3 regions of the Paenibacillus sp. PK1-4R genome follow, and region 3 is predicted to be linked to each of the others. Evidence: riboswitches for the same ligand, from Rfam matches in the RefSeq annotation. Region 3 holds a riboswitch; each other region holds the start of a gene.
What was found. A riboswitch is a leader RNA that binds a small molecule or an ion and turns the genes downstream of it on or off. The one in region 3 is predicted to bind thiamine pyrophosphate.
Positions count from the first base shown of each region.

Region 1: linked by a shared signal. The riboswitch ahead of QNO02_RS02345 (ABC transporter substrate-binding protein) and the one ahead of QNO02_RS17585 (thiamine phosphate synthase) in region 3 are both predicted to bind thiamine pyrophosphate.
Region 2: linked by a shared signal. The riboswitch ahead of thiC (phosphomethylpyrimidine synthase ThiC) and the one ahead of QNO02_RS17585 (thiamine phosphate synthase) in region 3 are both predicted to bind thiamine pyrophosphate.

Region 1 is NZ_CP126535.1:488,349-498,919, forward strand. It holds gene QNO02_RS02325 (TatD family hydrolase) at 1-323, opposite strand, end outside; gene QNO02_RS02330 (ABC transporter ATP-binding protein) at 409-1,308, opposite strand; gene QNO02_RS02335 (ABC transporter permease) at 1,347-2,105, opposite strand; gene QNO02_RS02340 (thiamine-binding protein) at 2,105-2,395, opposite strand; gene QNO02_RS02345 (ABC transporter substrate-binding protein) at 2,612-3,652, opposite strand; TPP riboswitch at 3,874-3,986, opposite strand; gene QNO02_RS02350 (NAD-dependent epimerase/dehydratase family protein) at 4,132-4,875, opposite strand; gene QNO02_RS02355 (VOC family protein) at 4,893-5,279, opposite strand; gene QNO02_RS02360 (DUF2798 domain-containing protein) at 5,455-5,964, shown strand; gene QNO02_RS02365 (MFS transporter) at 6,392-7,627, opposite strand; gene serS (serine--tRNA ligase) at 8,015-9,313, shown strand; gene QNO02_RS02375 (hypothetical protein) at 9,378-9,995, opposite strand; gene QNO02_RS02380 (hypothetical protein) at 10,012-10,215, opposite strand; gene QNO02_RS02385 (Ig-like domain-containing protein) at 10,396-10,571, shown strand, end outside.
Region 2 is NZ_CP126535.1:701,423-711,993, reverse strand. It holds gene QNO02_RS03310 (thioesterase II family protein) at 1-586, opposite strand, end outside; gene thiC (phosphomethylpyrimidine synthase ThiC) at 1,612-3,339, opposite strand; TPP riboswitch at 3,760-3,873, opposite strand; gene QNO02_RS03300 (IclR family transcriptional regulator) at 4,024-4,767, opposite strand; gene QNO02_RS03295 (alpha/beta hydrolase) at 5,127-6,152, shown strand; gene QNO02_RS03290 (Fe-Mn family superoxide dismutase) at 6,302-7,582, shown strand; gene QNO02_RS03285 (hypothetical protein) at 7,731-7,955, opposite strand; gene QNO02_RS03280 (lipoate--protein ligase family protein) at 8,027-8,881, opposite strand; gene folE (GTP cyclohydrolase I FolE) at 9,071-9,664, opposite strand; gene QNO02_RS03270 (YneF family protein) at 9,898-10,161, opposite strand; gene QNO02_RS03265 (HD-GYP domain-containing protein) at 10,327-10,571, opposite strand, start outside.
Region 3 is NZ_CP126535.1:4,060,448-4,071,018, forward strand. It holds gene QNO02_RS17540 (low molecular weight protein-tyrosine-phosphatase) at 139-609, opposite strand; gene QNO02_RS17545 (trimeric intracellular cation channel family protein) at 611-1,312, opposite strand; gene QNO02_RS17550 (thiamine diphosphokinase) at 1,495-2,136, shown strand; gene QNO02_RS17555 (C40 family peptidase) at 2,433-2,933, shown strand; gene QNO02_RS17560 (response regulator transcription factor) at 3,042-3,746, opposite strand; gene QNO02_RS17565 (ThiF family adenylyltransferase) at 3,866-4,915, opposite strand; gene QNO02_RS17570 (thiazole synthase) at 4,912-5,679, opposite strand; gene thiS (sulfur carrier protein ThiS) at 5,682-5,885, opposite strand; gene thiO (glycine oxidase ThiO) at 5,882-7,054, opposite strand; gene QNO02_RS17585 (thiamine phosphate synthase) at 7,072-7,767, opposite strand; TPP riboswitch at 7,961-8,070, opposite strand; gene QNO02_RS17590 (ABC-F family ATP-binding cassette domain-containing protein) at 8,146-9,696, opposite strand; gene QNO02_RS17595 (hypothetical protein) at 9,835-10,571, opposite strand, start outside.

The DNA.
Region 1 (10,571 bases), 3.4 Mb from region 3:
TCTCCTATGGCTGTGGCTTGTCCCATATGCTTCTCGATCCATTGGAAGAACAGGTCCATTTCTGCAACGGATGGTAGTTCCTGTTCCGGATGGAAACCGAAGGCCGGATAGATGTTGCGTGGCTGTTGCTTTGCAAGCTCCAGGTTGGCCTGGGCAGAAGCGAGATTCATGGACACGGCGATGACTGCCTCGACTTGTTGAGACGGGAAAGATAGCAGCATCTCGCGTTGTTCGTCAGGGGTATACTGATCGAAGTGAATATGAGCATCAATTAATGGTGCAAAAGCTTGAGAATGCACGCGGGAATTCCTCCTTGTGGTCATTTATATTCTAACTATGTTACGCAGAATTTCTTATGGTGGATCACCCAATAAAGGAAAATAATAACTTTAAAAACCCGCGCTATTATTATAGGCGGGCTTTCTGCTGTTCTTCTCTCATCCACTGAGCAATCTGCCGTTTACGCTCCAGAAAAGCGGATTCCTCCGTAATTTCTTCTCGTCTTGGGCGATCAAAAGGAACATGTACCTCGTGCAACACTGTTGCAGGTCGGTTGGATAATACATAGACCCGATCCGCTAGCAGTAATGCTTCTTCGATATTATGGGTGATGAACAGCACCGAGCGGCGGTTCTGTTCCCAGATATCAAGTAGCCAGCGCTGCATGTCGCTACGTGTCAGTGCATCCAGTGCGCTGAAGGGTTCGTCCAGTAGCATCAGCTCCTGCGGACTGAGCAGGGCGCGCAGAAAAGCAGCACGCTGCTGCATTCCGCCCGACAACATATGAGGATAGGCCTGCTCAAACCCGGCAAGACCCACGCTGCTTAACCACTTACGAGCTTCCGCAAGTGCTTCGGCCCGAGGGGGAGCACTTGAAGCTACTTCACCAGCAAGCAGTACATTGTCTTCAATGGTACGCCAAGGGAAAAGAGCGGGTTGTTGCGGCATATAACTAATCTTGCCACGCTGTCCCGTTACATTCTGACCGTTCATAAGCACTTGGCCTTCCTGTGGCTTCAGCAGACCACCGATGATATGGAACAGGGTGCTTTTGCCACAGCCAGAAGGTCCAACGATAGCAACAAACTCGCCTTGCTCCACAGTCAGGGACAGGCCGTTCAGAACCGGTAACTTGCTCCGCCGTTCACGGAATGATGCATGAACATTAACAACGTCCAGTGCAGGTGGAACCGGAGCAGGAGTGGCAGGTCGATCAGGCGTAGCCGGGTGGAGTTTTTCATTGTACTTTGGCTCCATTACACTTGCTCCTCGTCCAGGCTGGACTTGTTTTTCCTGTTGCCGATTCATATGGTCATCACTTCCTAATATACAGATTACATGCTTTACTACCGCTTCTGTGGCCGCCAGCGCACGAGCAGCTTCTCCAGTAGTGCAATGAGCAGGAAGAGCAGTAAGCTGAGAGCGACAATAATCATGATTGCCACGAATAAACGATCGGTGCGATAAGCCGACTTTTGCAGCATCATATAATAACCAATACCCTTGTCTGCACCAATCCATTCGGCAATGATGGCACCCATCACGCTATAGGTAGCGGCGATTTTGACACCGGAGAACACGGATGGCAGCGCATGGGGAAGCTCCAGCTTCCAGAAAATCTGATGACGTTTCGCACCAGCCATGCGCATATAGTTCATCATCGCCGCGTCAGTACGGGTCAAGCCATCCATCGCCGCCACTGCAACAGGGAAGAAGCAGACGAGGATGATCGTAATCAGCTTGGGCAACAGCCCGAATCCGAACCAGATTAACAGGAGTGGCGCGAGCGCGATGGTCGGGATATTTTGACTAAGAATAAGTAAAGGGTACAGGGCTGACTTGAGAAAAGGGACCAAATGCAGCACCATCGCTATCAGTAATCCGACCGCTGTGCCAGCCGCGAATCCAATCAGCGTTAACTGAATGGTTGCGGAAGCGTGCATGCCAAGCCGTTCGGCCTGGGTTGCCGCTTCGCGGGCGATGTCGGACGGTGCAGGCAGCATCCATTTCTCAATATGGAAGAGGGAGACGGCTCCCTGCCATATCGCTATAAAGAGAATAACCGCCACAATGGGCGGCCATACACTTTTGAAATAGGCAGGCATTAGCGATACTTCTCCGTCAGGGTGTCCATGCTGAAGCCGGTAGGGCTATGGGCGATTTTGATCTGGGAGATGATGCTTGGGCTGCCAGCCTCCACGAGTACCTCGTGCATTTTACGGACAACCTCCAGCAGTTCCTCCAGTTCCCCCTCCATCGTGGTGTCGAGCGCGTTCACCTGATATTTCAGGCCGGATTGCTGAATAACTTCAATGGCGCGATCTACATAAGGGTAAGAATTCTCGCCATTTGGCGTTTTGGGAATAACCTGAATGCTAAGTAATGTGCTTGCCATGAGAGATCACTTTTCCTTTCGTGATAAATTGCATGAATTGAACCAGGTTTACACTCATCACTCCGATTGCAGTACCCTCTTACGATCACTGTTATCCCCGGATTTCTTTAATGAATTTCAATGGAGGAAATCCGGGGATAAAGGTGAGCGCTTCGCTTCTTCAGATGGGTTCTGCACTCTTCGTTCTTGTGTAAAAAAGTTAAACTTAAGCAAATTTTATTGGGGTAAAAAATCGTTCGTATATGCCTTGCTTACATCGATCTGTTCATCCAGCAGTTTTTTGCTAAACATCCAGTCGGTGTAGTTCTGCCATACTTCCTGCTTTTGCTCACCCCAGCGCGGGGCGTCATCCGTGTACTTTGGACTAAGCCATTTCTGGCTTGCCAGTACCAAGTCTTTATCTAGATCCGGTACGGCCTTGATCAGAATGTTCGCTGCGTCTTCGGGATGATCAATCGCATATTGATACCCTTCTGAAGTGGCTTTCAGGAATGCTTTCACCAACTCAGGGTCGTTTTGGATCGTCTGCTCGTTTGTTACAAGGACAGGTGTGTAGTAATCCAATGCATCTGAATAATCCTTCACATATAACATGTCGATCGGTTCTCCGCGCAGTTCGGCTTCAATACCTGTCCAGGCGTAGAAAATCCACGCGAAATCAATGTCCCGTTTCACTGCGGTGAAAAAGTCAGCGTCACCCATGTTAATGTTTTTCACTTTGGATACATCGGCTCCGTCGCCTTCCATAATGGATTGCATCACGGCTTCTTCGACTGGGGAACCCCAACCGCCATAGGTTTTACCTTCAAAATCTTTCGGTGATTTGATATTCCGATCCGCCGGAGCAGCGAACCCGGATGTATTATGCTGAATAACTGCTGCGATGGAGACCAATGGAACACCCTGTGTGCGGGCTTGAGTTACACTCTCCTGATAACTTACGCCAAAAGGCACTTCATTCGAGGCAACCATTGTATCTGCGCCACCGGCACCTGGTTGTACAATCTCTACATTCAAGCCCTCAGCCTTGTAAAAACCTTGATCTACAGCCGCATATAGGCCGGTATGATTCGTATTCGGTGTCCAGTCGAGCACCACTTTAATATCTTTCAGGGCGGCAGTGTCACCTTTGTTACTGCTTTCCGCATTTGTGTTGCTGTTCTGTTCTGCCGGGGCAGCTTCTTTGCCGCCACATGCGGCTACAGTCACCATAAGCACGCATAAGAGCATCAATCCCATCGTTCTACGCCATTTCATCTGTAATTCTCTCCTTCGATATGTCCGGCCGAGTGGCACGGGGTACTCCTTGGCTTCATATCCAATCATCTTGCATAAATCAACAGATTTATACCAGTTGAGATCTGAATAACGTCACTTTTTTTAGCTCTCTGGCTATATAAAAGAACATTAAAAAAGCGTCCCGTATTCCGGGACGCGTGCAGGCGTTAGAGAGGTGGCGTTCAGCCATAGGGCTGTGCCATTTCGATATACTCCGATTCCTACGCTGGCATGATCCAGATCAGGTCTAAGGGTTAGTATCTTGGTGGGATACACTCTCAGCCGGCCAATTCCGACTCCCCTGGGAAACTATGAAGTTACGGGCATTACTAGGTGTAATTATAGGCCAGCGGGTGGAACGTGTCCAGTCAGGAACTGGATGGGGACACGTATGAACTTATCAAACAGGCCGTTATACATATGTATATCAGCCTGTTTAGATGTGTTATTTTCATTAATTATCGTGGCGAATCATATAAGGCAATCTGGCTGAGTGCAAATGCATCGGATTTTGGGGCATAACCTACCTGTTTCTGAGTGGTTTCCAGATTCAATCGTTTAAACCGATTATTCGAGATCCCATGCAGTATGGTGAAGGGCTCCAGATTGGTAGCTGTAATTGCTTTGAACATCAAATCACACAAGTCAGCCGGACTAATATACGCGCTCATATCCCTTGCTTCCAGCGCTGGTCCGTCCGGTTGAAAATCATCATATGCACCTATACGTATTGCTACACTTTGTAAACCTTCGGTATACGCAAAATAGGAAGCGAGCGATTCTCCAAAACATTTGCTAACCCCGTACAAATTCCGTGGGTGTGTTGGCATGTCCGGATAGACTTGAGCATCAATGGGATACCCCTCAATCGTCTGTGCACTGCTCGCCAGAATGACTCTTTGCACACCTTGGTCCTTAGCTGCACGGAATACATTAAATGTACCTTTGATATTGATGTCCAACAACGATTCATAGAATCCGGCATTCGGGGAAGGGTCTCCCGCCAGATGTACTACCACATCCATGCCTTCGCAAGCATGCTGACAGGCTTCAGGGTCTGTCACATCCAGTGTCATGATCTCATGGTCGGTTTCTTGATACGTATGCAGTCTGTCGATATTCAAATCCGTTAGTCGCAGGTGATATGCTTCTGACAAGTCCCGGCCAATTTTCCCGGCTGCGCCGGTAATTAAAATGTTCATGAAATCAACTCCAATTCTTAGCGCTGGAAGAACTCAATCCATTCCTTTTCAGGTCCATAGATGAAGAAATAGCGGTAACCGTTAGGCAGTGTAATAATCTCTCCATCAATAAATACGGCTTTGGTGGCTTGGATGCGTTTGTACTCAGAATCAAGGTCATCTACATGGATCGCAAAATGGTGTACCGTACCTTCGGAAGGCAGCTTGTCGCTGTATCCTTGAATTAACTCAATCTCAGTCTCATTACTTCCATTGAAGCCGAGAAAGGCGAGCTGAATGACGCCGTTGGTATGCGTCACCCGGTCTTTCAGTTCCAATCCAACAACCTCCGTATAAAAACGAAGTGTAGTATCCAGATCACGGACGGCAATGCCAACGTGGTCGATGCGCTTTTGAAAACTCATAATCAAAATCCTCCATATGTAGTGAATGTTTCTACCATTTTAAGGGATATCATAGGGCTGTACTACATGGTTGTCAAATCCAATTTTAAATTGGAAAAAATCATAATTGTTCACAGAATGTTCACTTATGTGGAGGGTTTGGTCATCTCTATAATTACGAAGGTAAACAGAGAGGATGAGAGAATTGCCAACCAGCAAGAAGGAACAGATTATTTTCGGATTAATGATGTGTACAGGAATGGTCTTGGTCATGATGTTCTTCAATCTATGGCACAGTGGGTTACTCGGCAAGATGTCCCCGCTTGAGATACTGCTTCAATTCATACTATGTTTTGTCATCGCGTTTCTGGTGGAGTCTTTCATTGTTGGCCCTGTGGCGAGAAAGATTGCATTTTCTATGCCCTTCGACAAGTCCAATAAGATTCTAGGTGTGCTGGATATGTCATTTTTTATGGTGATTGGCATGGTTCTGATCATGTCTTTGTATGGAATGATCTCGGCATATCTCGCTGATCAATTAAGTGGGTCATCCGTACTCCGTACGTATCTCCATACAATCGCTCGTAACTTCAGCCTGGCGCTTCCATATCAATTGATCATTTTGGGACCACTCGTACGATATGTATTCGGTAAATTCATCAAGGATAACGGGCCCGTAATGCCTGTCGTTAACAAAAGTGTGTGATTCGGTTGGCCATAAGTATTTCCTGGGCAATCTTGTGCAAAAGAATAGATATTATTCTCACCTTTAATGAAAGGTGAGAGAGAGGCAAAGATAGGGCACTTGCCACGATGATTACAGCGCTAACGAATCGAGGACACCTTATTAGTCCAGTTTTTAGGGAATAAAAAATCTAACGAATCTCAGCGGCGTTATTATGCAAAAAACCTCCAACGAGACCTTGAATTTGAGATAATTATCTATAATAACGTCTCTAGGATTCGTTAGATTTCAAATATCCTGAAATGCAGATAAATAGCGTGTGCTAGGTTCGTTAGAACAGAGTATCGCTACAAAAAAATGTCCACTGTCAGGTCATGACAGTAGACATTTCAATCTCATCTCAATAATAGGTAATTCTAATTCTCAGGACTGCAACGACACATAACTGTTAAGTCGCTGGATCGACCACATGTTTGTTCTGCCATTGATACGTGATCACGCTAATGACAAGCAGGCCAACTGCAAAGATCGCAAGCATCCATGCAGACTGATTAACTGCCAGATGATCAAGACTCCATCCCGTAGTCAAAGGCAGAATGGCACCGCCAACTCCACCTGAGGCAATCAAAATGCTGGGTGTGGATTCTTCTGTTCCGGGCAGCAGTTTACTGGCGAAGACAAGGGCAATGGAAAAAATACCTGACATCGCAAGTCCAAGCAGCAAGATGATGAGAAATGCAGACCAGATTTGGTTTGTAAATGGAAATACCATTAACAAAAGAACAGATGCAAGACAACTGTACAGGACATAGACGCGGTATTGGAATTTCTCTGCGATATACCCGGCGAAGAGTCGTCCCACGGACATGGCAATCCAGAAACAGGTGACACTAAGCGCTGCTCCGGCTTCCTTCATGTTCATTTTCTCAATCAGAATCGCTGGCATGAAGTTCGCAAGACTCATCTCTGTGCCAACATATAGGAAGAAGAAGAGGACGAATAATACCAGAAGAGTTCTGTTACGGCCACGATAGGTTGGACTGGATGTACTTGCAGATGCGGGATGCATCTCACCCGATGTCCCAGCAGTGTGGGCATGTACTGAACCGTTATTAGAACTACGTCGCTCCAGAAACTTATCGAGTTCACCGAATGATCCTTTTGCCCAGAAAACAAAGGTCAGCGCTGCGCAGATCGCAACAACGAGAAAAGAAAGGCGCCAGTATCCGGCAGCAATCAGACCGCTGGCAATGAGCGGCATGACCATCGCTCCGATCCCAAATAACACTTCCAGTCGACTCATGGCAACGGCTGTATTGTCTTTAATTGCAGCGATGATAATGGTGCCAATAACAGCTTCAACCATTCCGAATCCAAAGCCGGCAGCGGGTGCAATGACGAACATCCAGCCCCATGGTGGCAACAACATATAGGATAATTCTGCAATGCAGAGCAACGCTGTGGCGATTAACAGGCCTCCCCGTTTACCAAAGCGTCTGTTCAGCCATGGAGATAACAATACACCACCGAGGAATCCGGCAAATTGAGCAAAGATCAGCGTTCCGCCTTGGCTATAATCTTTGCCGTAATGTTCAAGTGCAACCGGTAAAATGGAACCGAGCACAACGTGGGCAAGTCCAATCAGGAAATAGGACAGACATCCGATCCAAAGTAATTTTTTCATAAAGAACTCCTTCTACTTATATACATAAATTGAGGATCACAATAAAGCGCAATCTTGAAGACAAAGTCTATCATAACAGGACATGTTACGATGTGCCATGAATTCCTGATCGATACAGAAGGTTGCAATTTGGTCCGGCGTTCGTATATACTGAGACCAACAATTACAGATCGGACCATGCCGTTGAAGAGCATCCAACTCGGAGGCGTTTTCGCCAGGGGAGCGATATTTCCCCAAGTTAACCGGAACCGCCCGTTATCGCGGACCAAGAGGCTGGAAGCAGGATATCCTGATTCAGCAAGTTGGGTGGCACCGCGAGCAGAGCGCTCCTCGTCCCAAGGGATGAGGGCGCTCTTTGTATTTTTACAGCCAAAGGAGACGGTGACCATGTTAGAAATGAAATGGATTCGGGCACATGCAGAAGAGGTTCAGGCAGCAGCAGACGGGAAAAAAATCAAGATCAACATTCGCACATTGTTAGAGCGTGATGAAGAACGTAGAACACTTTTGCAGGAAATGGAAGAAGGTCGCAGATTGCGCAATACGTTATCTGCAGACATTGGCAGACTCATGCAAGCTGGGAATCGGGAACAGGCAGAGGGTTTGCGGGCCCAGGTGAAACAGATCAATGAACAGTTGGAATACGTGGAAGCGAAGCTCGCCCCTGTGCAGGAGGAAGTAACCAAGCTGCAATGGCTGGTACCCAATATCGTATCCCCGGATACCCCGAAAGGCACGTCGGATGCGGATAATGTGGAGCTGCGACGTGTGGGAGAGGTGCCAACGTTCGAGTATAACACCAAAGATCACGTGGAGCTTGGGGAGTTGCATGATCTGATCGATATTCCTCGTGGAGTTAAGATTGGCGGTACGCGAAGCTATGTATTGAAAGGTGCGGGCCTGTTATTACATCGGGCAGTACAGCAACTTGCGCTTGATCTGCTGCTAAAGCACGGGTTTACACCAATGGAGGTTCCGCTGATGGTCAGGGAGGATGCGCTGGTGAACACCGGATTCTTCCCAACCGGTCGAGATCAGGTCTATGAACTCGAAGGGGAGAACAAGTGGCTGGTGGGAACTTCTGAAGTGCCGCTGGTCTCGTATTATGCCGATGAGATTGTTGATGTTCAAGAGCCTGTGAAGCTGGCCGCGGTATCGACGTGTTTCCGCAGTGAAGTTGGCTCCGGCGGACGGGATGTACGCGGATTGTATCGTGTGCACCAATTTGCCAAAGTTGAGCAGGTCATTCTCTGTGCCCCTGATGCGGAAGAATCGGAGCGCATGTTGCAAGAGATTACAGGACACGCTGAAGAATTGTTGCAATTATTGGAACTGCCGTATCGTGTTGTCGCTGTATGTACCGGGGATATGTCGCAGAAAACGTACAAACAGTATGACATCGAGACCTGGATGCCAAGCCGCGGTGCATATGGAGAAACGCATTCGTCGTCGAATCTGCATGATTTCCAGGCTCGCCGTTCAAATATTCGTTGCCTCGATGCCGAAGGCAAGTTGGCCTACTGTCACACGCTCAATAATACGGCGGTGGCATCGCCGCGTATCCTGATTCCGTTGCTTGAGAATCATCAGCAGGAGGATGGAAGCATTCGCATTCCGGCAGCCCTGCGGCCCTATATGGGCGGGGCCGAGAGCTTGATTTTGCCAGAGCAGGATGAAGTGAAGTAGAGAGGTTAGGTAACGCTCTAGGAAGTGAAGAATCAGCAAAGGAACCCCTTGACAGGGGTTCCTTCTAATTAAACATATGATCTGTTACCCACTGGTACTCTTGTTCAAGTCGAGCTGCCAATTTGGGATCTTCTTCGGCTGCAACTTTTCTCATGTATGTTAAATCAATCGTATCAAATTGACTGTAAATCAGGTAACGTGCCCACTCCAAGCTTCGGGCATCTGTCCAGTACTCGGAGGCTCTCAATCGATCCAAAATAAGGTCATCTATTCCAATTACGTAACAGTAGCCTTCAGGTGTTAATAATTTGATAATCTTGTCTTTTGAACCTTCCAGTGTATCAGAAGGTATTTCGATAGGGATGTCCATTTCGGAGACATAATAATGTCTTCCTTCGTGAACGAAACCCAGATGATCAAATAAACTTCGGGCCAAATCATCTCTGATCATGACCAGATCAACATCAGCTGTCTTGTAACTTCCAGAAGTGTATAGTTCAACAGCATGTCCTCCAACAATAATGGCTGGATCTGCATCTAAATCATCAAGAATAGGAGTAATAATACCCATCACATAGAACTCTTTTAAATCACTTTTGGTCACATCAGCTGCAAGTTCCTTCAATTTTTGTTTAGCCCATTTAATTCTTTCCTGCATTTCTGGTGTTTGAATACGTTCCATGGTTCACCTATATTCTTTAACGCAGCTTCCATTCACGCTCGTTAATGATTTCAATTTGTCCAGATTCAAGGGCTTTTTTGAAACGATTGCGGGCTGTTTTCATCAATAGAACCATTTCGTCTTCAGGACGAATCTTGGTGGATGTCGAAGTGACTATAGCTTTCATACGTTTACGGTTATTTTTAGGTGAAACCATATCAAGCAAATTCTTTTCGATCATACATACCCCACCCCCATCTTTTAGGTTTATTAAAACAGTATTACGCGGCCTTCCCATATTATACAATGAAAATCATGAATTGTTCCAAGACTCCCACTTACGAAATTCAACTTTATGCAATTCGTATCCGATATAATATAATAGAAGTAAAATATTGGATTATGGGAGATGGAGATAGAAATGAGTAGAATCAAACTGGCGCTTCGAGGCACACTTGCTCTAATTATGACATTAACAATACTGGTCCCTTCGTTGGCCTTGGCGGCTACTGGTGACGTGAAGTCGATTGAAATAACCAATAGCAGCCCGCAGAAGATGAGTGTTTCCGAAACAGCTGCGCTTCAGGTGATGGCAAC
Region 2 (10,571 bases), 3.4 Mb from region 3:
GATCCCACTCTTTTATATCTCCTGATAGATTATCATCCTGCTTACCATAAAAAATATAAGTGTCACACAGAAATTTGTCGTCTCTCTCTTTAAAACTATAAGTCTCGGATAATCGAAAGTCCGACCTAATGATAGGTAAAAAAAGATTCTTCAGTTCAGTATTTTCAAAAAACTGTGGCGGTGTTCCACCTAATTCCACTAAGTGTTGTATAAACTCCTCATCTGGGAGCGCGTGAACGATTTTTTCATCCTTGTCTGGTACATGCGGGGCAGATCTTCCAGAGAAAAAAACGGCGCGAGGCTCCTTATAACCCATACTTCTCAGTTTATGAGTCGTTTCATATGCGAGAATAGCCCCCAAGCTATGCCCAAAAATCGCATAGGGATCTCCACTTAATTGCTGCACAATAATTGATGTAACATCTTCCACTACTTCTTCAAAAGATCGATAAAAGGGTTCGTGCACTCTCCTGCCCCTACCAGCCAACTCCACAGGGATAATCTCAGCGATTCCAATTAATTGACTTGACCATTGATTGTAGATGGCAGCAGAACCACCAGCGTAAGGTATACAAAATAATTTCATAATTCAAATCCATCTCTCACAGTTTATTTTTAAAATTCAGTCACTTATTATAAAAGTGTTCTCATCCTAAATGAGTCAGATGAAGAATAAAACTTAACGGTTGAAAACTCACATTCATAGAGTGTTTAATATAGATTTAAGAATACAAATGACAATACTTCACAAGGAATACTTAAAATTCATTATGGATGCGGATTCGTCAAAATTACTATATAACTCTATTTAATTAGTAATTTCCAGGAATTCAGCTCTATAATTAGATAGAAGAGTACATCCATCTTAAATACAGAAATTGACGGTTATATACCCACATTTTCCATGGTATCCCTCTATATGCCAGTCGTCAAGTTGATTTTGGCTTTCAAGTTAGAGTTTTCACAAAGACAAATATAATCAGTTGTTACATATAACCATTTAATTCCATGTTTAACAAAATAGATAAACACCCAATCAGAAACGCAACAAGACGGATGGGAGATTAAGATGCTAACATTTGAATAATTTTACGTTTTTTCAGTAGCTCCATATAGTAACTTGCGTTAGAATCTTCAACATTGTGTGAATAATTTAACTGTTCAGTCTGGGTGAAACCCAATTAATCCGTTACAGTAGATGGTCAGGCGACATATTTAACCTGAGAACTCTCATTTCATGGTATTTAATTGATTTGGAATGATATTTTCCGTGTAGAGTTACTTAGATCTCAGTGTTGATAATTCGGAGAGTAAAATTAAAAATGATGGTGTGATCGAAACAGAGTAAATAATCGAAGATCGGCCGTTTGTCATATACAAAGAGCTCGCGATGCTGTTGACCGATTAAATCATAAGTCGCGCATTTGCTTATTACTTTGCCCCTAGATGAGGATGGAAACATGTTAATCAAACAACAAGTTATAGCTTCCAACAAAACAGGTTATGGTTTAACCCGCTTAGCAACAACTTGTAGATGAAGAGCCTCCTATTTGCAAAACTTCAGATAAAAAATCTCGTCTCACAACGTCAATGACATTGTAAGACGTATTGTTAATTAAATGCACTCATATCCGCCGCAAAGGCACGAATGTCCTGCGTGATGCGCATGCTACAGAACTTCGGTCCGCACATGGAGCAGAAATGAGCTTCTTTGGCTCCTTCTGCTGGCAGCGTCTCATCATGGTAGGACAGCGCACGTTCAGGGTCCAGTGACAGGTTAAACTGGTCACGCCAGCGGAACTCGAAGCGTGCCTTGGACAATGCATCATCCCGGCGTTGAGCACGTGGATGGCCTTTTGCCAGATCGGCGGCGTGGGCTGCAATCTTGTAGGCGATGACCCCTTCCCGCACATCATCCTTGTTGGGCAGGCCCAAATGTTCTTTTGGTGTAACATAACAGAGCATGGACGTGCCGAACCAGCCAATCATGGCCGCACCAATGGCGGATGTGATGTGGTCGTATCCCGGAGCAATGTCGGTCGTCAGCGGCCCCAGCGTATAGAACGGTGCCTCTTTACATATCTCCATCTGCAAGTCCACATTCTCTTTGATCTTATGCATCGGCACGTGACCCGGCCCTTCGATCATCACCTGCACATCATGCTTCCATGCGATCTGCGTCAGTTCCCCGAGCGTAGCCAGTTCCGCCATCTGAGCTTCGTCATTGGCATCGTAGATACTGCCTGGACGAAGTCCATCTCCCAACGAAAACGCCACATCATACCTTTTCATAATCTCGCAGATTTCTTCAAAATGGGTGTACAAAAAATTCTCCTGATGATGCGCAAGGCACCATGCTGCCATAATGGACCCACCGCGAGACACAATGCCTGTCATCCGCTTGGCGGTCATGGGGATATAACGCAGCAGTACACCTGCGTGGATCGTAAAGTAGTCCACTCCCTGCTCTGCCTGCTCAATGAGCGTATCACGGTACAACTCCCAGGTCAGCGCTTCCGCTTCGCCATTCACCTTCTCCAGCGCCTGATACAGCGGCACCGTACCAATCGGCACAGGTGAATTGCGGATAATCCACTCCCGGGTGGTATGAATGTTTTTGCCTGTGGACAGATCCATCACCGTATCCGATCCCCATCGTACCGCCCAAGTCATCTTCTCGACCTCTTCCTCAATGGAGGAAGATACGGCAGAGTTACCTATGTTGGCATTGATCTTCACGTGAAAATGACGACCGATCAACATCGGCTCACTCTCCGGGTGATTGATGTTGGATGGCAGAATCGCACGTCCACTCGCCAGCTCCTGCCTTACAAATTCCGGTTCTACGCCCTCACGAATGGCGGCAAACTCCATCTCTGCCGTAATGACTCCCTGCCTCGCATAATGCATCTGAGTCACACAGCGTCCTGTCTGTGCTCGCAGCGGTTTGCCACGCAATCCAGGGTACTCTTCGGCTCCAGCTTTCTTCCCTCCGGGCTTTAGTCCGTTATCCTCCGGTTTAACCGTACGACCCTGATAAGCTTCAACATCGCCACGCTCTGTGATCCAGCGGGTACGCAGGGCTGGCAGACCTGCACAGATATCCGCATGAAATTCGGGATCGGTCATCGGCCCGCTCGTATCGTAGACACGTAGCGGTTCGTTATGCTCCACCCCTTGGGGAGTATTCGTGTCATGAAGGGCTATCTCACGCTCAGGTACAGCAATGTCCGGCCGTGAGCCCTGAATGTAGACTTTGCGGCTGCCCGGAAAGGGCTGAATCCGTCCGGCCGCTCCTGTTTCTTTTTCCACCTGCTGACCGTTATGTTCCTGCTCCATCGCTTGTTGTCCCGTTTGATTTCCTGTACTCATGTTCGCTTGTCTCCTCCTCAGTGTTCGTCGCTTGTTTGGTTGGTATCGTCATTAGCTTACTTACGTACCTGTCCCAAATCATGCGCAATGCAGAGAAGAAAGAGCGATCCTACGCCAGACCAGGGGAGACACTTTTCATGTACAGTTCACAACAGACGGAGGCTGCCACAGATCATGAATCTATGGTGACTTCTCTCTCATCATACAAGCCCACTTTCGCAGGTTATTGAAAAAAGAAGTCAATGGAGTACGCGCTATATAGCCCGTTCACTGTATATAAAAAAGCCGGTCCCCGAAGGAACCGACTTTTATGTCCATCACCAATAATGCACCTTCAATCAGCTCCTTAACGGAGACTACAAGGGTCACATCATGAGGTGGTTGAGGTCATATCGCCGATTACTTCCCTACGCTGGTATGATCCAGATCAGGTGCAAAGGGTCCGGAATCTCATGCGATTCCGTCTCAGTCCGGACAATTCGGACTCCCCCAGTAACGTTAGTAAGTTGCGGCTTACATAAGCCGCCGTTCATATTCAATGAAGCTGGCCCCGTAGGGCCGTCCATTACAGAGTAGCGCAACCGGAACATAAAAACAACCTTTATATTCCAAATGATCAAACTCCATTGGAGAAAAAAACTTACATAAACATCAGGATAACATGAGCCCCATCTGCGTAGCAGCATCCTTCAATACAGGTGCGTATTCATGCAATGTCTCCTGCGAGAGTCGACTGACAGGCCCTGAGACCGAGAGCGCAGCTGCAATATTGCCTCTGCGATCCATAATCGGTACAGATACCGCGGCAGCTCCCGGCTCACGTTCCTCATAACTCGTCGCATATCCGTTATCCCGGATATCTCCCATTTGCGCCAAATACACCGCGGGATCAATAAACACCGGCCATTCCGGGCCGTTCATCAGTTCTTCACGATCCTCGTCCGTGGCAAACGCCATCAAAACTTTGCTGGAAGCGCCCACAGACAGCGGGAGTCTAACACCAACGGGGGCGACTCGGCGAATCGCCTGATCACTTTGCACAGCCTGAATCCGTATCCGTTCACTCCCATCACGCAGGTACAGACTCACGGTCTCCCCCAATCGATCTCTCAGTCGCTCCATCGCAGGCAGCAGCAGAATAGCGGGATCATCACTGCGGGACATATGAGCCGACAGTTCCCAGATTCGGATGCCAAGTCGGTACTTCTCTGTTGCTGCATCACGGATCACGAACCCTCGATCCTCCAGCGTAGCCATCAAACGGTGCACTGTACTTTTGTGCAGGCCGATCTGGCTGGCAATTTCGGTGAGTCCTAGATCACTGCGTGTGGTAAAACATAATAATATATCCAGCGCCCGTTCCACAGCCCGGACGGTTAACTTGCGATCTTCCATGGCATAATGCCCTCCTCATGTTTCATCACATGAAACTTGGTTACATAAATTATATGAGAAACGGTCTCATCTGTAAACCAAAAAGAGCCAAAATCGAAATAGGCCAACCTGTAAATTTTTCCTTTTTATAAGACTTAATCCCCTGTAATTTACACACTAAGGTAATGTTACCCATATATCTTAAGAACTATATAACAATTGCGTAACAAATGCCCTCAATCAATTGACTTTGACTATACTGGAACATACGATAAAGATATATTAGATTAAGATATCGCTCTGAAGCAGGCTCTGAAATCGACGCAATTCTCTTTTCATGTCGTTGTTATCTTCAACTGAACTTCAAAGGAGGGGCATTCATGTATCCAACATCCCAGAGCGAAGCCCCGCTGCAAACAAAAGTGTCCGATCTGCCCTCTTCCCTATCACCGAGGCTGATTCGGTTCAAACATATTATCGTAGCGTTGCTGCTCTCCGTTGTATTTTTTCTACTGTTTTGTTTTATTGCACTGCATGGTTACATCGCATGGGTATTATCCAATCCAACGGTAGCGCCGGTCTTCTCCAATCCGATGCAGGCCAAGAACATGAAGTACGAAGACATCACGTTCCCGGCAGCAGATGGCAGCCGGACGATGCAGGGATGGTATATACCTGCTGACAATGCTGCAAGCAAAACGATTATTTTCAGTCACGGCTATGGTGCCAATCGTGAAGAAACATGGGTACCCATGTATGACCTGGCACATTATGCCCATCAACTTGGGTTCAACGTGGTCATGTTCGATTATGGCTTCGCCTCACAGGTGAACAAAGCTGTAGCCACAGGTGGCAAAGCTGAGTCACAGCAATTGTTGGGTGCCATCCAGTTCGCCAAGCAGCGCGGTGCGCAGGAACTGGTTGTGTGGGGTTTCTCCATGGGTGCCGGTACGGCGCTTCAGACTGGGCTGATTACACAGGAAGTGGATGCGATGATTCTGGACAGTACGTTCCTGCTTGAGCCGGATACACTGTACCACAACATTCATAACCAGATCGATCTCCCGCGTCAGCCCACACTCGAGATCATGAATCTGTTGTTCCCTGTTCTGAATGGTACCGGATTGCAACAGATCCCGTATCAGGAAGTGAAAAAGGAAGATTATCCGTTCCCGATTTTCTTTATCCATGGTACAGAGGACGAGAAGGCGCCTTATCCAATTGCGGAGCAACTCGCCGCCAATCAGACCAATCCGTACTCGGATGTATGGATTGTCCAGGATGCGCATCATGAGTTGATCTTCCGGGAACATCCAAAGGAATACCTGCGCCGTGTCTCAACTTTCCTGAGTCATGTAACGAAGACAAGCAGTGACGATGTGCAAAACACGAATAGTGGAGAATAACCAAATTTCAATCATCGAATTTTTTCCAGAGCCCTCAGGGGCTCTTTTTTTTGCAATCATAGGACAACAAGCTCGCGGAATATACTCTTGGGACGCATGAACAGATGGTCTGCATGTAATGAATTTCATCTGAAGGAGGTTCAACATAGATGAACTGGTATGGATATGGTCACCTACTGCCTCTGCGGACATTGGAGGAAATCCGTTTCTGGAAAGAGCAGGAGAAAGAACATACACTCGTCATTCGTGCCCTGGTTCCTGATCTGGAGCCCCCATACGTCAAGCTACTGGAGGAATGGGAGGCTACCTTTGCAAACAGTGAGCGAGTAGCCAATCAGCTTTTAAAACAACTATTGCCCGCAACCCATCCACCTGCTCCCTACATGGTTCGTTGTATCGATCAACTTGTGTTGGCAGCTCGGCAGCAATCGAGAGAGTTCATCAAACAGCTGTATGTTCTTCTGGAACAAAGTGCTGCTGTGCAAGCTGTTCCGCTTGCCAAAGTACTCATTCTGCATTTTATCCGCGAATCGGAATATTTTCTGGGCGTATTGGATACGCTTGGCCAACCTGGCATCTTGCGCGAAACGGATTCGGAGCCGTCACTTTTTCTGGAAAATGCGCTGCATACGTCAGGGTCAGGAAACATCCAACGCCAAGCTTCAGAAGCTCCAACTTCTCCAGAGGGAAATGTAAATGCACCTGCCGCTTCAGCTCAGATCCAATCTGCAACCGTTCAACCGCCTTCTACCGGAACAACACAAGCCACACCCAGCTCTACAGCACCTCCTGTAAAAGAAAAGCCGGTTCCCATTGGAGGACACACACTGCCTCCCCTTCCCTATGCGTACAATGCGCTGGAGCCACATATTGATGAGCTGACGATGCGTATCCATCATGACAAACACCATCAATCTTATGTGGACGGACTAAATGTAGCAGAGAAAAAGCTGGCGGAATCGCGAAAAAAGAATAACTTTGAACTCATCAAACATTGGGAACGTGAACTCGCCTTCAACGGGGCAGGCCACTACCTGCATACGATCTTCTGGACCATTATGAATCCTGCTGGAGGCGGTAAACCTTCCGGTATGCTCGCAGAACAGATCAAACGGGATTTCGGAAGTTATGAAGCATTCAAGAATCAATTCACGGAAGCCGCGAACAAAGTGGAAGGCAGTGGTTGGGCGATGCTTGTCTGGAGCCCGAGAGCACACCGTTTGGAGATTTTGCAGGCGGAAAAACACCAGAACCTGTCCCAGTCCGATATCGTACCGCTCCTGCCACTGGATGTGTGGGAACATGCCTACTATCTGAAACATCAGAATGAACGTAAAAAGTATATCGAGGATTGGTGGAATGTCGTCTACTGGCCGGCTGTAGCTGAACGGTACGAAACAGCACGCAAGTTGTTGTGGCCGCCTTATTAAGCTTGAGCTTAGATGGATGAGAGAAAAAAAGAGATATCTCCAGCCGAATGACTGAAAGATATCTCTTATGGTGTAGACAAAAAAGCAAGCCTCTTTTAAAAAGAGACTTGCTTATATTTTGAGAGACTTCCTATTTCAAAATGCTCACTTAAGAAGCACAGCCCTCGCACGCTACATAGTTGTCGCCAACCTGTTTGCTAATAGCAATCAGGTCGCCCAGCTTGATATCTGCCTCATCTGTAAACTCCAGATCTGCAATACGAGCAACGATCAGTGCAGCAGCCTCTTCCTTGCTTGTTGCCATTTGGCTGAACTCAGACTTTTCGCCTGTAGATACAACCTCATATAAGTACGTATATCTCAACGTTTCCATCCTAACACCCTCCTTCCGAAATCACATCATATCATCTCTATTACCCAATTCCAAGTCCGATTATCAAGAACTCAATCATAGCGCAGTTTCATCTGCTCAGCTGTGAGACGTACTTCTTCAGAGCCAACACTAAGCACCCTGCTGGCTTCCGCCTGCGGATAGCGATCACGCAGAGTTCGAACCAAAGCCGCAGTATATGCCGCAGCTGAAGGTACACCTGCCAATTCTTTCAGACTTGCCATCGTGCCAGGCTGAACATCAGGATATCCTTCACTCGCCCCGCCTGCTGCATGCTGATAAAATTGACGCACGTCCGCTGCCAGTTGATCTCCCTGACCTTCCACGATGATAAAAGCAGTAATAATATACGCCTTAGCCTGCCTGCGCTGGGCAATCCCACAGAATTTCAGCCCACCTACACTGACATCATAGTCTCCCGGGCAAAAAGCACCCTGAACCTCACCAGTTTGCGCCTGATTCGACCACGGCGTTAGCGACTCGGCAATAATCGAAGCCATCTCCCGGAAATCATCATGAATATTGATGGCATGTCCGGGATTAGGCAGAATCAGTGACACATTAACTACCCCTGGATTCAAGGGCACTGCCGCTCCACCGGAAGGCCGAACACAGACCGCTGTCCCTTGGCTTCTTATCCGTTCCATCGCTTCTACAGCCTGTGCCAACCTGCGGTCACGCAAACCCGCTACAAAGGCATCTGGGTGTCTCCATATATGTGCAACAGGCAGATGCCCTGCCCCAACCCGCCTGCACATGACTTCTTCCCAAGCAAAAGCTTCGAGTACACTACTACCTTGTCGCATGAGTGGTGTCTCCCAGATTTGTAGACGCAATGTAGCCTGTTTATCTGCCTGTAGTCCCTTTTCCGGCTGAACCGGTTGATCTGAATGGGAAGGTACACTCATCGTTTCATTACCTCCGGCTTAACGAATTCATATGTATCCAGTATATAGGAATGACAACGCATATATAAATAAGCCGGTTCCCAAGGAACACGGCTTATTTATATCACATCCTATGGCTTAGAAACTGCTACTTCCAAAACCAAAGGAACTTACTCATCCGGCTTGTCCAGCGAGTGGACATACCTGATCTTAATCTTTCACCAAAGACAAGAATTCTGCACGTTGTGCCGGATTCTCACGGAAAGAACCACGTACAGCAGACGTCACCGTCTTGCTTCCCGGTTTCTTCACGCCGCGGGAACACATGCACAAGTGCTCGCCTTCCACAACGACCATAACTCCATGAGGCTCAACGGCCTCTGTCAGAATGTCAGCGATCTGTGAAGTAATACGTTCCTGAACTTGAAGGCGACGTGTTACCGCTTCGACCAGACGAGCCATTTTGCTCAGACCAACGATCTTGCCGCTTGGTACATACCCAATGTGCACCTTGCCAAAAAACGGCGCCATATGGTGCTCGCATTGACTGTAGTAGACAATATCCTTGACGATAACCAGTTCTTCGTGATTCTCGTCAAACGTGACACCGAGCACATCGCGCGGGTCTACTTCATATCCACCAAAAATCTCTTCATACATCCGGGTCACACGTGCGGGCGTTTCAAGCAGCCCTTCACGTGTACTATCTTCTCCGATCAATTTCAGGATCTGCTCTACATGATACTCGATCTTCTCCCGATTGTCGGATACTTTTGAATTCAAATAATCTTTAACGCCAGCCACTGCCGAACGCCTCCTTTCGAACCACATACTTTAAGAGGTTGTTCAAAAAGTACGCTTTTGATTACGATGGATGCCTAACGGCATCATCAACGTCGAATATGAAATTCAGCCGAAATGTCCGTTGCTCACGTAGTTTACTACGCTCCGCTACTCCATTTCTAGCTTCATCCCATCTTCTCGGTACTGAAAACCCAACTTTTTGAACACGTACTTTAAGCAGTTATTCCCTGCTATTATTTTCGGCGGCCCGAACTTTTACGCGCAGGATGCTGTTGCGGCTGAGGCATTTTCGCTCCTGGCTGCTGATTCTTCATCATCTGCTGGGCACGCTGCATTTGCTTGCCATTCAGGTTGTAGCCCATTTGCTTCGCCATTTTCTGAAGCATGTCCGGATTGCTTTGCATTTTCTCAAGTTGTTTACGCAAGTAGAACACCCCGATGAAAAATCCCCCGACCAGACCAACAATCAATGTGATAATCGGTATAACAATATCCATCTCTTAGACACCTCTGTATGCATTCTAAAAAGCCTGATAATCCGTGTCACTTCATGATGTTCAACACACATGTTGCAAACCTGACACAGACCGGATTTCCTGAAAGTATCATAGCATTTCCGCACGCCTTGAGCAAACGGATTTTCCAGTTGAACCGCACACAAGCTACGTCATGACAGCTTCAATGAAAACGGTTGTATGCTGAGCCAGATCGATTTCAACCACATCCAGAGAATAACGCGTACTTCCGCGCGCCACCCTGATTACAGGTCTGCCGGGCAATCCCCGATGTTGACGCACAATGACTCCAGTCTCTTTGGTGGACAGTCGTACCGCTGTACCATTGGGATACACGGATACACTCTTGTTGAACTCAATCAGAATGTCCCGATCCAGCTTTGTACCAGACA
Region 3 (10,571 bases):
TGCCGCTATTGTTTTTCATTTTAATGATACCGCTTACAATTGTAATCTGAAAAAGAAGCAGGATGTCCTGCTTGCTTTAAGTGCTCTAATCCTGCTTCTTTGCCCGATTACAAATTAAGCATGAATTTCGTTTACTTTTTAAGCTAAGGAATGTTCCGCTTCAATCTTTCTCAACAGAACATCGCAGCCTGCGTTAACCAGCTCGTACACCTCTTCAAAATTGCCTGTGTAATACGGGTCAGGTACTTCTCTGAGTTTTTCCTCGGGAAGCATGTCCATGAACTTGATGATGTCCGCCTCAGCTCCGCCTGGAACGTTGCGCACATTATCTGCATTGGAATTGTCCATACACACAATGTAATCAAATTGAGTAAAGTCTTCGCTGGCGAACTGTCTTGCTGCCATGTTGGCATAAGAAATCTGGTACGAATCCAGCAATTTTCGAGTCCCTTCATGCGGAGGTTTACCAACATGCCAGTCCCCTGTACCCGCTGAGTCCACACGAATCTGGTGTTCAAGCCCCTTCTCCAGGACTTTGTGACGCAAAACGGCTTCAGCCATTGGTGATCTACATATATTGCCCAGACATACAAACAAAACATTAATCATATTAATCCCCCTTGCTTAACGTACCTTGCAGTACCGACGATGTTGGCTGTGTCACAATGCTCTCCGGCTGAGGAGTGACGTTCCCGGTCTCAGATGGCACCAACGAACGACGTGGCAGTTTCCATTTATAATGTACAGAACACATCCGGAAGAACACAACGGCCGCGAAACAAAATAATAATCCGGCATTCGTTGTTAACCAACCCATACCTATAACAAAACCGGCTGTCATTGCCCATACAGCATAAATTTCGTCACGCAATACAAGCGGTTTACGTCCCGCAAGCACATCACGAATAACGCCTCCACCAATACCGGTCATTACTGCTGCAACGATAACTGCGCTAATAGGATGTCCCATGTTCGCCGCGTACAGCGCCCCTTGAATTGCAAATGCTGCGAGTCCGATTGCATCAAACAACGCCTCTGTTCGCTTCCAGTGACTTATCCACTTGAGAGGCAATATAAACGCAATCGCTACAGATACTAAGGCTAACATAATAAGTGATCCCTGACTCCACAGTGTCGTTACAGGTATACCTATAAGTACATTCCGGATAATCCCGCCTCCGAATGCCGTGACAAGTCCAAGCACTAGTACACCCAGAATGTCATACTCCTCTTCCATTGCTACGAAGGCACCGGACATTGCAAATGCGATAGTGCCTATAATGCTGAATACTTCAAAAATGTGTAAGTCCAACCTGTTCAAACCTCACTTTTCAAGTCATCTCCATGTCGCTCTACCCATTGTATCCGCGAGCACTGAAATTGTGCAACCACATTTTGTGGATTATACTGGTTTGGTGAATATATTTGTACAGGTTCCAACATTATATTTGAACAATGAACTATTTTTCTCTGAACTAGGAAGGATGAAATAAAATGACGGTGAAACGGATAGTTATTTTTACAGGCGGAAACTTATCTGTAGAATTACTTCAGGAAATACGAGAAGATGATATGATCATCGCGGCCGATCGCGGTGCATTATTTTTAATTGAACACGGCATTCAGCCTCACATTGCAGTTGGAGACTTCGACTCCATTACTGAAGAGGAACGTATCATTGTAAGCAACAATAGCATTCGGTTCATTACATGTGACCCTGTTCATAAGGATCTTACTGATACAGAAATGGCTTTTGAGACAGCGCTAGATTACGAACCTTCTCACATCTTAATGTTAGGTGCTACAGGTACACGTATGGATCACACTCTCGCTAATGTACATATCATGGTTCGCGCGATGCAACATCATATCTCCTGTGCCATTCAGGACAAACACAACTACATGACACTGACCACATCCAAAGCTGTGGTTGAACACCGAGACTATAAATATGTTTCTCTGCTGCCCTTGACTCATGAAGTTGCAGGAATAACTCTAGATGGTTTTATGTATCCGCTAGATCAAGCCACCATTCGCATGGGACAATCCTTGGGTGTAAGCAACAAGCTCTTAGGCTCCTCCGGTACAGTCACTATTGATAGTGGCTTATTACTGATAATTCAGAGCAAAGATTGAATCTATTCGAATGCTTCATAGTTATTTATTACGTTTTTGTAACCAGTGATTGAATGAAGAAAATAGGTTCACACATAACAAAGACCCTTGATATTCAAGGGTCTTTGTTGTTTCATCTTTATTCTTCGTCCGTCAATGATTAATTTTTTGACATTTTTAATCATATTTTAATAAACATACCCAAACCATTGTGGCGCAAGGGATTACACTTCCCTATCCAATTTCTAGGCTGTTACAAAGCTGTTATACTCGCTCTAGCAACTTAACGAAAACGAATTTTGGAGGTACTAACTAACATGAAAACAAACATCTTTGTCCAAAAGGCCGTAACCGTCGGGTTGTGCGCTACACTAGGTTTTGGAGCTGTATTAATGACTAACGCACCTGTTGCACAGGCAGCAACTGCTTCTGTATCCACAGGTCAACAGATTGTTAACTATGGTAAACAATTTACTGGAACTCCATATAAATTTGGTGCTTCAACATCAACAACCAAAGTTTTTGACTGTTCTTCTTTTATGAAATATATTTTCAAAAAGTATGGTGTAGATTTGCCGCGCACTTCCGTGAAACAATCCAAAGAAGGTAAAGCTGTGTCTAAAGCTAATCTGCGTGTCGGAGATCTGGTATTCTTCTCCAGTGGTAGCCGGTCTACCGGTTCTAATGTCACTCACGTAGGTGTTTATGCGGGAAATGGTAAGATTCTGCATACGTATGGATCTCCAGGCGTAACCCTCTCTGATCTGGACTCTGGTACTTGGAAGAGAACGTATGTTAAAGCTCGTCGTGTACTTTAGAATTATATATTGCTAGTAAGTAAAGGCCGGACGATATGTTCCGGTCTTTTTATTTACCCTTTTTTCGCCACAGTCTAAACTGGAGTTTCATGGAATTCGGTGATACATCTAATTTTTATCATGAAGCATGTAACCGATCCCACGCACCGTATGAATCAGTTTCACACTTCTTCCCTTATCCACCTTAACCCTTAGATGTTTAATATACACATCCACAACGTTGGTATCCATCGCATACTCATATCCCCATACTTCCCGCAAAATATCACTCCGGGTACATGCTTCATTTACATGCAGGGCCAGGAATTCCAGCAATTCGTACTCTTTTGGCGTTAATGTCAGGTATTCACCCGTACGACTTACCCTTCTTGAACGCAAATTGACTTTAAGATCATGAACTACAATTACTTCCTCACCCTCTGGTGTTGCATTCGCAAAAACACGCAATAAATTTCGTATTCTGGCAAGCATCACGGTTAAGTGGATCGGTTCCTCCATCACGTCATTAGCTCCGTAATCCAGCCATTCCACGATGAACTGAGGAGATGCATTTGAAGTAATAACCAGTAGAGGTATAACCTGACCCTTATCTATCCATCGTTTTAACTCTAATTTCTGATCCTGGCCACAATGTTCATTTCCCTCTTCCCGTTCTACCAGGATGATCAGTTTAATATGCAGCAACGAAGGCTCGACGGATTGGTTTAGTTGGGACCACTTCATTCGTTGCACCTCGTACCCTTCGCTACATAAAATATCCTGAATACGGCTGACCTGTTCTCCTGCTCCAATCAGCAAAATGACTGTTTTCACTCTTTTTCACCCGGCCTGTCTCTATCCCCACTGCTCGCAGCAATGGTTGGTACAGATAGCATGCCGTAATATGAAAAAGTCCATTCCCTCAAGGGAACAGACTTTGCTTCTTTCTTGCTTTAACCAAAGTAGCGATGGACGAGCGTACGTGCTTCAGCTGTGTCTTTTGTTCCGTGTACGAGGACACGTCCATCTTGGAAAATAACCATTCTATGGACTCCTGTTGTAAAAGAAACCAGAAACGGATTGGATTCCACTTTTCCTTCTTGAAGCCTGTTCAGACGTTCCGCCGTATGTTGAAGATCCAGATTCATACGCCGTGCAGGTCGGATCTGAACGGTGTCCCTGCCACATAACACATCGGTTTTCTCCAGATTGGACGCAGAAAGATATGGATATGTTGCCGAAGTGCCGCAGGAAGGACAGTCTTGCTTTTTCGCACCATCCACATTGATGGATATGTATTCGTTCCTCCACACGTCAAATGACAATAACTTACGTCTCAATGCATTGGCATTGCCACTAAGTAACTTCATCGCTTCTGCTGTCTGATTTGCCGTTACCATCTGTACCGCTTGAGGTATGATACCAGACGTATCACATGTATCTCCACCCAGAGGGACTTCACCCAGCAAACAATTTAAACATGGCGTATCTCCAGGCATAAACGTATAGGTGATGCCGTAACTACCTACGCATCCACCATAAATCCAGGGAATACGGTGTTTCTGTGCCATATCGTTAATGAGTAATCGTGTATCAAAGTTATCCGTTGCATCCATGATCAAGTCGGTATGCTGAACGAGTTCTTCCAATTCATCTACTCTGACATCCAACACTTTCCCTTCCACATGAACCGTGGAATTAATGGCAGATAACCGTTTTTCCGCTGCCACCGCCTTCGGCATCCGTTCAATCGCGTCCTGTTCTACATATAATTGCTGTCGCTGCAGGTTACTCCACTCCACATAATCACGATCCACAATTGTTAAGTGTCCAACTCCTGAACGAACTAACGTTTCTGCAATTCCTGTTCCGAGTGCGCCAGCGCCTACAATTAAAACTCTGCTGCCCTTTAATCTGGCCTGGCCTTCCTTGCCAAGTGGCGCGTAACGTTCCTGTCTGGAATAACGAACCGCCTGTTCTGAGGATGTTAATTGATCTGTCATGTATGAACCATTCCTTCCACAGGACTACTGGCTGCTGCATAACGCTTTACGGGAATCATGCCTGCCTCATATGCCAATCTACCTGCTTCTACCCCCAATCGCATCGCTTTAGCCATGCTCACTGGATCCCCTGATCCGGATACGGCTGTATTTAACAATACGCCATCTGCACCAAGTTCCATCGCATAAGCAGCATCTTTTGGGGAGCGCAATCCTGCATCCACAATTACAGGTACAACGGCCTGCTCAATGATGATCTCAAGGTTATAGGGATTGATGATGCCTCTGCCAGCTCCGATGGGAGAAGCGCCAGGCATTACAGCATGTACGCCAAGCAATTGTAGCCTTTTGGCCAGAATGACATCATCCGAAATATAAGGCAATACCGTGAAGCCCTTTTCAAGCAAAATTTCGCAAGCCTTGTACGTTTCAATCGGATCTGGGAGTAACGTCATTCCATCTCCGATGACTTCGACTTTTATCATATCACAAAGTCCTGAAGCCCGCGCAAGCTCGGCAATTCGCACCGCCTCTTCCGCATTGGAAGCTCCAGCCGTATTCGGAAGAAGAGTGTATTTGTCCAGATCCAATGTATCCAGGAAATGCTTCTGGTTGCGCTCCTCCAGATTCAGACGACGAACAGCAAAGGTTAAAACTTCCGTTTCAGATGCTTCCACAGCCTGACTTTGCACTTCCAGATCCGAAAACTTGCCTGTTCCGAGCAACAATCTGGACTCAAACGTATATTTACCAATATTCAACATCATCAACCGCCTCCTACAAAATGTACAATCTCAATTCGATCGCCTTCTCTTAATGCCGTTGACTCATGATACTCACGGGTTAAAATATGCTTGTTCAGCTCTACAACTACAGTCTTGACTTGCAGATCAAAAGATTTAAGCAGTTTATCCACACGATTCAATCTGTCTTCAATCTCCATCCGTTGACCATTAACGATGATATTCACTGCACCACTCCCTTTCTGTTCAATCGCTCCGGACTCAGCGCCTCAATTCCGAGTTCTTCTGAGCTTTTGCCAGCGAGCAACTCAGCGATAAGCCTGCCTGTTATCGCACTAAGCAAGATACCGTTGCGGTAATGCCCAAAGGCGGCGAACAGCCCTGGTATACTCTTGCAAGCACCTATATAAGGCAGTCCATCTGGAGTTGCCGGTCTTACGCCTGCCCACGCTCGCATAAATTGTGCTTCTTTCATCCCAGGTACCCAGTGGGTAGCCGCTGTTAGCAGCTTCTGGACACCCTGTACAGAAACGTTAAGATCCGTTCTGCCTGGCAGACTGGTTGCCCCGAGCCAAACTTCGCCATTGGCTTTGGGAACAATATAGATATCCTCTGCATACACCGTTCTGTCAGGTCTGTACCCTGCATGTTCATCTGAGAACTGAACGGCGGCTATTTCTCCTTTTACCGACCACACAGGCATGCTCAGATTCACATGTCTCATCAACTCTTCACTCTGTAATCCAGCCGCTATAATGACATGTTTGCATCTCATCTCACCGATCGATGTGGTGATTCCCTGCACGCCAAGTTCGTTTGCTTGCACACGTATATCCTGTATGTCCTCCATAACCCGTGCTCCCAATGCTTGAGCGGATTCAGCATATGCCTTCGTTAGATGGACTGGAAGAATCTCACTCTCGTAAGGTCTGTAGTAGGCTCCATACGTATCTCTGTTAAGCCATGATGCCTCCTGTTGCACAACGGAACGATCCCACCATACCTCATCAGCAGAAGCAGACAACGCAGACTTCCGATTGTCCTTATAACTACTTAATTCTCTGTATGAACGAAAAGGAGTTAGGAATCCCTGGCGTTGCAGGCCAGTCTCTACCTCACTGAGTGTAGCCATTAGCACCTGTTGCTCGATAAGTAACTGTCTACTCTGTCTGGCAAGCTTAGCCATCAAAGGATGAGCAAAATCCTCACTGTCTGCCGCCAGCATTCCAGCCGCCGCGCAAGAAGTGCCTCCTGCAATCGCCGAACGCTCCAGCAACAGCACATCCTGTCCACGGGAAGCAAGCTCATAAGCGATAGCACAACCAACAACGCCTCCACCTACAATAATCGTTTCTGCATGAAACTTATCTGGTTTATCAATAACGATCTCTTTCATCCTCTCATCTCCTTGATTCAGGGACTCAGACTTTCTGTAGCAACGATAGCCTGCCTTAATAATGCAGCCGCCCGATCCGGTGACTCGCTCGCCCATACATTCGAGATCACGGCGACTCCCTGTGCCCCTGCAGAGCGAATAGCTTGAATGTTTCCCGGTTCGATGCCCCCAATCGCCATGACAGGAATGGAGACACGCCTGCACACTTCAGCAAGAGCATGTAATCCTCTGGGGTCAAGATCAGGCTTACTGTTGGTTGAGTAGACATGCCCGAAGAAAAGATAATCGGCTCCCCGTTCTTCAGCGATTTTTGCCTCATCGATTGAATGAACAGATACACCCAGACGAAGGCGCTGCACATTGCTTATAACAGCAGGGTTATAATTTCGTATCGCATCTTGCCCCCAATGTACACCGCCATAAATGTCATTCTGTGGAGGAAGTTCTGAACTATTGATAACAATGCGGCAAGATGGAATGCCAACGCTACGCAGACTTTGAGCCCAACCGATCTTGTCTTGCCATGTGAGTTGTTTTTCTCGTATGTGAATATAGTCCACCAAAGGCCAAACGTCCTTTGCAGCTTTTACAAAAGATGCCTGATCCCCTGCACCCGTAGATACAACATGCAATTCAAATGATTCTTGAACATGTTCATGAGAAATTACCGTACTGTTCATCTCCTTCCAGACTTGAATGCTATGAAAACACAAAAAAGCCACTCCCGTAGGGGAGTGGCTGCGTATTAATTATAGGACCAGATGACTGACTGATACATACAGTTCATTTCGTGCAATAAAGCTATAGACCTTATAGCCATAACGTTATACACGCAACTGCATGTTTCAATTTACTAAGCAAGACGGTTGAATTCTTTCGAATTGCCGTTTGCTCACGTCATTCACTGAAACGCGCTCGCCACTTCCCTACGCTGGTATGATCCAGATCAGGTGCAAAGGGTCCGGAATCGCATTCTTCCATCTCAGCCGCATCGTGCGGCCCCCCTAGTGTTCATATGAAGTTGTAGCCTATGTTACCATAGACGGTTTTTTTTGTCACCGTCATTTCTGTTAAACATTGTCTTGAATCGTTTAGTTTTTCTCAGACCATTCTTCGACATTCCATGTTTTGGTGACCCATCCCTCGTAGAAATCAGGTTCATGAGATACCAGTAACACCGTTCCCTTGAATTCTTTCAAAGCACGCTGCAACTCCGCTTTGGCTGTGACATCCAGATGGTTCGTCGGCTCATCGAATAGAATCCAATTGCTTTCACGCATCAAGAGTTTGCATAAACGAACCTTGGCTTGTTCTCCACCACTCAGCATATTAAGTGGACGAGTAATGTGCTCATTTTTCAACCCGCAGCGAGCGAGATGACCTCGGACCTCATTTTGGGTCAAATGTGAAAATTCATTCCAGACATCCTCAATCGGCGTGATATTCCCAGCACGAACCTCCTGCTCAAAATAGGCTGTTTCGAGGTAATCTCCTAAGAAAGTCTTTCCACTGAGTGGAGATATTTTTCCCAGGATGGTTTTCAACAGCGTCGATTTACCCACACCATTACAACCTACGATGGCAATTTTCTCACCACGTTCGATTGTCATTGTCATCTTAGGCAGCAAAGGATACGTATATCCAATTTCAAAATCAATACCCTCAAAGACCGTTTTACTGCTCGCACGGGCATCCTTGAATTTGAACGTTGGTTTGGCCGCTTCATCTGGGCGATCAATACGTTCAATTCTGTCCAGCTGTTTCTCCCGACTCTTCGCTCGACCTGAAGTTGAAGCACGTGCCTTGTTACGCTGAATGAAATCTTCCTGCTTCTTGATGTACTCTTGCTGTTTCTCGTATGCATCAATATGCTGGGCTTTATTCATATCAGCCATCTCGAGGAACTTGTTATAGTTCGCTGCATATCTCGTTAATTTGGCAAATTCCAAATGATAAATGACATTTACGACTTCATTCATGAATTCCGTGTCATGGGAGATTAAAAGAAACGCGTGCGGGTAGTCCTTCAGGTAACGTGACAGCCATTCAATGTGCTCTACATCCAGATAGTTGGTCGGCTCATCCAGCAAAAGAGCTGTAGGTTTCTCAAGCAGAAGCTTGGCAAGAAGCACCTTGGTACGTTGTCCACCACTTAGAGCTGCGACATCCCGATCAAGACCAATTGCGGACAAACCAAGACCATTGGCCATCTCTTCCACTTTTACGTCAATCAGATAAAAGTCGCCCTGTTCCAGTTGTTCCTGAATATCGCCCATCTCTTCCAGCAACTGCTCCAGCTTATCTGGATCTGCATCTGCCATCTGGTCCGTAATATTCATCATTTCTTTTTCCAATTCAAGCAACGGAAGGAATGCATCCTTAAGCACGTCACGAATGGTTTTGCCTGGGGTAAGCTTCGTGTGCTGATCCAGATATCCATAACGGACCTTAGGTGTCCATTCCACTTTTCCACTATCTTTAAGCAATTTACCGGTAAGGATGTTCATTAATGTGGATTTACCCACACCATTGGCACCAACAAGTCCTACGCGCTCTCCGGCAAGTAAACGAAATGATACATTTTTAAATAACGTGCGATCTCCAAAATTGTGACTTACGTTCTCTACTGACAATAAACTCATAAGATGAGGTTGCTCCTATCTATTAGACATTACTTTTGTTATTGTTCCGAAACCCTATTCTAGCACAGGTCCCGTCTTTTCTGAAAGTAATGTAAACAGTTCAAGAACCTCTTACATGATTTTGTCATACAGGCTACCCTAACGATTAGAGCATTTATATTCGAAATAGCCTTGCGCAGCTGCTTGTCTTGCGTCTGTGAACACCTCTTCAGCACGGTAACCATTACCACATGTGGAGGGGTAATAGTACCTGATACCCGTTAAAGGATCTACCCCACCTACGATGGCCGTTTTCTTCACAAGTCTGCCTCCACCGATCGCATAATTGTTGATCTTCTGGTCACCCACACCTATACCTTGGATAAAGGCCATAATCCCTGTATCGTTAATGGAGTTGTACCAATCTTCCTGCGCAACCAGGGGCATCGTGAACGTATAGGAAATACCGTTCTTTCTGGCAAACTCATTATGGCGGTTAATCACATCAGCCAGATCATCCTGCACAGTAGTCACAATCCGGCTTAGTCTAACTTGTTCAAATACGCTGGTATTCTGAAGTAAAGGAATCTGTGTGCTTGAGGCCAGTTCTTTTTGAAATCCTTCAATCCATTTCCCTGCGTTTGCGTCATAGGCATATACGTAGTCGTCCAGTGTAAAGTTAATACTGTTACCATTAGAATCTGAATATGTATAAGGTTTCTTGGGGCTCCACACTTGCCTGAAAGAATCTTCACGGTTACCCGTCATCTCTGTTTCTGTGGACAACATATAATAGCCATCATAATCCAGAATAACCACGGCAGGAATGTAATTAAACATGTTTTGAATAGCTGCGGGATCATCCTGAATCCCCATATTCAAAGCCATCGTCTGAG